Regions from separate parts of the Streptomyces sp. CLCI03 genome, predicted to be linked through region 2. Evidence: riboswitches for the same ligand, from Rfam matches in the RefSeq annotation. Region 2 holds a riboswitch; the other holds the start of a gene.
What was found. Region 2 has a riboswitch for ZMP and ZTP ahead of ACWG52_RS07665 (bifunctional 5,10-methylenetetrahydrofolate dehydrogenase/5,10-methenyltetrahydrofolate cyclohydrolase). Riboswitches for the same ligand answer to the same signal wherever they lie in the genome.
Positions count from the first base shown of each region.

Region 1: it holds a riboswitch for ZMP and ZTP, as region 2 does, so the genes downstream of both, ACWG52_RS14950 (serine hydroxymethyltransferase) here and ACWG52_RS07665 (bifunctional 5,10-methylenetetrahydrofolate dehydrogenase/5,10-methenyltetrahydrofolate cyclohydrolase) in region 2, are expected to answer to the same signal.

Region 1 is NZ_CM132132.1:3,287,469-3,289,660, forward strand. Features, by position in the region: gene ACWG52_RS14950 (serine hydroxymethyltransferase) at 1-998, opposite strand, end outside; ZMP/ZTP riboswitch at 1,033-1,123, opposite strand; gene rocD (ornithine--oxo-acid transaminase) at 1,253-2,192, shown strand, end outside.
Region 2 is NZ_CM132132.1:1,672,767-1,674,958, reverse strand. Features, by position in the region: gene ACWG52_RS07670 (class I SAM-dependent methyltransferase) at 49-810, opposite strand; ZMP/ZTP riboswitch at 868-970, shown strand; gene ACWG52_RS07665 (bifunctional 5,10-methylenetetrahydrofolate dehydrogenase/5,10-methenyltetrahydrofolate cyclohydrolase) at 1,049-1,894, shown strand; gene ACWG52_RS07660 (MAB_1171c family putative transporter) at 2,034-2,192, opposite strand, start outside.

The DNA of each region.
Region 1 (2,192 bases), 1.6 Mb from region 2:
GCCGCGATCTTGCCCGGCACGTCCTTGCCGGTCAGGTCGATCAGGATCAGGTGGTTGTCCGTACCGCCCGAGACCAGGTCGAAGCCCTTCTGCAGCAGCGCCGCGGCCAGCGCCTTGGCATTGGCGACGACCTGGTGCGCGTACGCCGTGAAGGACGGCTGGGCCGCCTCGTGCAGTGCCACCGCGATACCGGCCGTCGTCTGGTTGTGCGGGCCGCCCTGCAGGCCCGGGAAGACCGCCTTGTCGATGGCCTTCGCGTGCTCCTCGCGGCACATCAGCATCGCGCCCCGCGGACCGCGCAGGGTCTTGTGCGTCGTGGTGGAGACGACGTCGACGTGGTCCACCGGGGACGGGTGCGCGCCGCCCGCGATCAGGCCCGCGATGTGGGCCACGTCGGCGACCAGGATCGAGCCGGCCTCCCGCGCGATCTCCGCGAAGGCGGCGAAGTCGATGGTCCGCGGCAGCGCGGTACCGCCGCAGAAGATCAGCTTGGGTCGCTCGGCGAGGGCGAGGTCACGCACCGCGTCGTAGTCGATGAGCCCGGTGTCGGCCCGGACGCCGTACTGCACGCCCCGGAACCAGGAGCCGGTCGCCGAGACGCCCCAGCCGTGGGTGAGGTGCCCGCCCATCGGCAGGGCCATGCCCATCACGGTGTCGCCCGGCTTCGCGAAGGCCAGGTAGACGGCGAGGTTGGCGGGCGAGCCGGAGTACGGCTGCACGTTGGCGTGGTCGACCCCGAACAGGCCCTTGGCCCGCTCGATCGCCAGCGCCTCGACGCGGTCGATGTTCTGCTGGCCCTCGTAGTAGCGGCGGCCGGGGTAGCCCTCGCTGTACTTGTTCTGCAGCACGGTGCCGGAGGCTTCGAGGACGGCCGCGGACACGTAGTTCTCACTGGGGATCAGACGCAGGGTCTGCGCCTGCAGCACTTCCTCCGCCGCGACGAAGGACGCCAGCTCGGGGTCGGTGGAGAGAAGGGCGGGATGGCGGCTCGCGGACATGGCGGGCTCCTCCGGGGTCGATGTGATCGGTACCCCGCGAGGCCCAGGCGAGCGGCCCTGTATGCGGTCGAGCGCGCACGACTCCCCCGGAGTTGGTTCCCCGTACGCCAGTCGCCGTGCGTATCGGACACCTTAGCGGGCGCGCCGGGAGAGAGGTTTCTGCGTCCGGGATACGAGCGACGATAAGAAGGTGACGCCACCCTCGTCACCGCTGCACCGGCGCTCACCCCGCCGGACGGACGATCGGAGACCCCGTGTCGACAACTGCTGATGCCATCCGCGCCGCGGACGCCCACAGTGCGCACAACTACCATCCGCTGCCCCTGGTCGTCGCGTCCGCCGAAGGCGCCTGGATGACCGACGTCGAGGGTCGCAGATACCTCGACATGCTCGCCGGGTACTCGGCCCTCAACTTCGGGCACGGCAACCGCCGTCTGATCGACGCCGCCCGCGCCCAGCTGGAACGGGTCACGCTCACCTCGCGCGCCTTCCACCACGACCGCTTCGCCGACTTCTGTACCGAGCTTGCCGCACTGTGCGGCAAGGAGATGGTGCTCCCCATGAACACGGGGGCGGAGGCCGTGGAGACGGCGGTGAAGACCGCCCGCAAGTGGGGCTACGAGGTCAAGGGCGTCCCGGACGGGCACGCCAAGATCGTGGTCGCCGCGGACAACTTCCACGGGCGGACCACGACCATCGTCTCCTTCTCCACGGACCACGAGGCCCGTGACCACTTCGGCCCGTACACACCGGGCTTCGAGATCGTCCCGTACGGGGACCTCACCGCGCTGGCCCACGCCGTCACCGAGAACACCGTGGCCGTGCTGCTGGAGCCGATCCAGGGCGAGGCGGGGGTGCTGGTGCCGCCCGCCGGGTACCTGAGCGGCGTACGGGAGCTGACCCGCGAGCGGAACGTCCTCTTCATGGCGGACGAGATCCAGTCGGGGCTGGGGCGCACCGGCCGGACCTTCGCGTGCGAGCACGAGGGGGTCGTCCCGGACGTCTACATCCTCGGCAAGGCGCTCGGCGGCGGCGTGGTGCCGGTCTCCGCCGTCGTCGCCGACCGGGACGTGCTCGGGGTGTTCCGGCCCGGGGAGCACGGGTCCACCTTCGGCGGGAACCCGCTCGCGTGCGCGGTCGCCCTGGAGGTGATCGCGATGCTGCGGACCGGCGAGTTCCAGGGCCGCGCCACCG
Region 2 (2,192 bases):
GCTGTGGCCGCGCAACCCGATCCGGCGTAGATCCGTCCGCCCTTCAGATCAGCCCGTTTTGCGGGCTTCGATGAGGAAGCGGGCGGTGTGAGCGACGAACGGACCTTCACGTTCGATCTGTTCGTGGAGCTCACGCAACCGGTCCCGGTACTGCCCGACCGTGAAGCCGGGCACCATCCAGATCACCTTCCGTAGAAAGTAGATCACGGCTCCGATGTCGTGGAACTCCGTGCGCAGTCGCTCGGATCGCAGATCGAGGACTTCGAGGCCGGCCGCGGTGGCGTCGGCGACCGCGTCGTCGGGGTGCCGGCCGCGCCGGATCTCCTCCGGCTGCGGGCCGAGGAAGTACTCGACGAGCTCGAAGACGCTCGCCGGGCCGACCTGCTGCGAGAGGTAGCTGCCGCCCGGCGCCAGCACCCGCGCGATCTCCTCCCACCAGATCGACACCGGGTGCCGGCTGGTCACCAGCTCGAAGGCCGCGTCGCCGAAGGGCAGCGGCGGCTCGTCGGCGTCGGCGACCACCACCGCGCCCAGCGGGTGCAGCAGCCGCGTCGCCTTGTCGATGTTGGGCGGCCACGACTCGGTGGCGACCGTCAGTGGTGGCAGCGGAGCGCATCCGGCCAGGACCTCACCCCCGCCGGTCTGGATGTCCAGCGCGGACCGGACCTGGGCCAGGCGCTCGCTCATCAGTTTCTGGTAGCCCCAGGAGGGGCGCTGCTCGGTGGCCCGGCCGTCGAGCCAGGAGAAGTCCCAGCCGTCCACGGAGACGGACTCGGCCTCGGCGACAAGATGGTCGAAAGTACGCGTCATGCCTTGATCGTCCCAGGTCGGACGCCCGACAACCACCGGATATGTCGACTACAGTGGTCGGCGGGCCGTGACTGGCGTTCGGGTGGATCACCACCGGGGAGCGGCCCGGCGTACCTGTGGACCTCCGGTACGTCGACTGCCGCGCGCCTGGGCGAACCGCGATCCGCAGCGACGTTCAGGAGACCCCGTGACGACTGCCCAGACTGCCCCCGCCCCTGCCGCCGGATCCGCCCGGCTGATGGACGGCACGGCCCTCGCCCGCCGCATCTCGGAGCAGACCGCCGCCTACGCGGCGAAGATCACCGAGCGCACCGGCATCGCGCCGTGCCTGGCGACCGTGCTGGTCGGCGAGGACCCGGCCTCCGTGACCTACGTCCGCATGAAGCAGAACCGCTGTGCCAAGGCGGGGATCACCTCCCGCCACGTCGAGCTGCCGGCCGGGACCACCACCGAGGAGCTGGTGGCCACCCTCACCGAGCTCTCCGAGGACCCGCAGATCAGCGGCATCCTGCTCCAGCACCCCGTCCCGCACCACATCGACGAGCGGGCCGCCTTCGAGGCCATCGCCCCGGGCAAGGACGTCGACGGGGTCACCATGCACTCCTTCGCCGCCATGGGCTTCGGGCTGCCGGGCTTCGTCTCCTGCACCCCCGGCGGCATCATGCGCCTCCTCGCCGCCTACGACGTGGACCTGACCGGCAAGCACGCCGTCGTCGTCGGCCGCAGCGCGATCCTGGGCAAGCCGGCCGGGATGCTGCTGCTGGAGCAGAACGCCACCGTCACCTACTGCCACTCCCGCACCCAGGACCTGCCCTCGATCGTGCGCCAGGCGGACGTCCTGGTCGCCGCCGTCGGCAAGGCCGAGTTCATCCGGGGCGAGGACATCAAGCCCGGCGCGGTCGTCCTGGACGCCGGGTACAACGAGGGCAACGTCGGCGACGTGCACTTCGAGTCGGCCGCCGCCCGCGCCTCGCTGATCACCCCGGTCCCTGGCGGTGTCGGCCCGATGACCATCGCCGTCCTGCTGGAGCAGACCGTGCAGGCGGCCGCCGCACAGGCCGGACTGGACCTCGCCGAGCTCTGATCCCACCGCGCGCGGACCCTCGTAGGACGCCCGCGCCCACGCCTCCACGCACGCCCCGGCCCCTCGGTCCGGGGCGTCGTGCGTTCCCGGGGACAGGGGACAGCGGACAGGGGACAGGGGGCACGGAGGCCCGGGACCCTCAGGCGCCGACCGGGCCGGGGGTCAGGTCCGGCGACCCGGCGGTCGCCGCGTCACGGGCCGCGGCGACGATGTCGGAGGTACGGAACGCCTGGGCCAGGGCGGTCAGGGGCAGCCGGCCCAGGCGGTACGGCTGCGGGATCGCGGCCGGCGCCGGCAC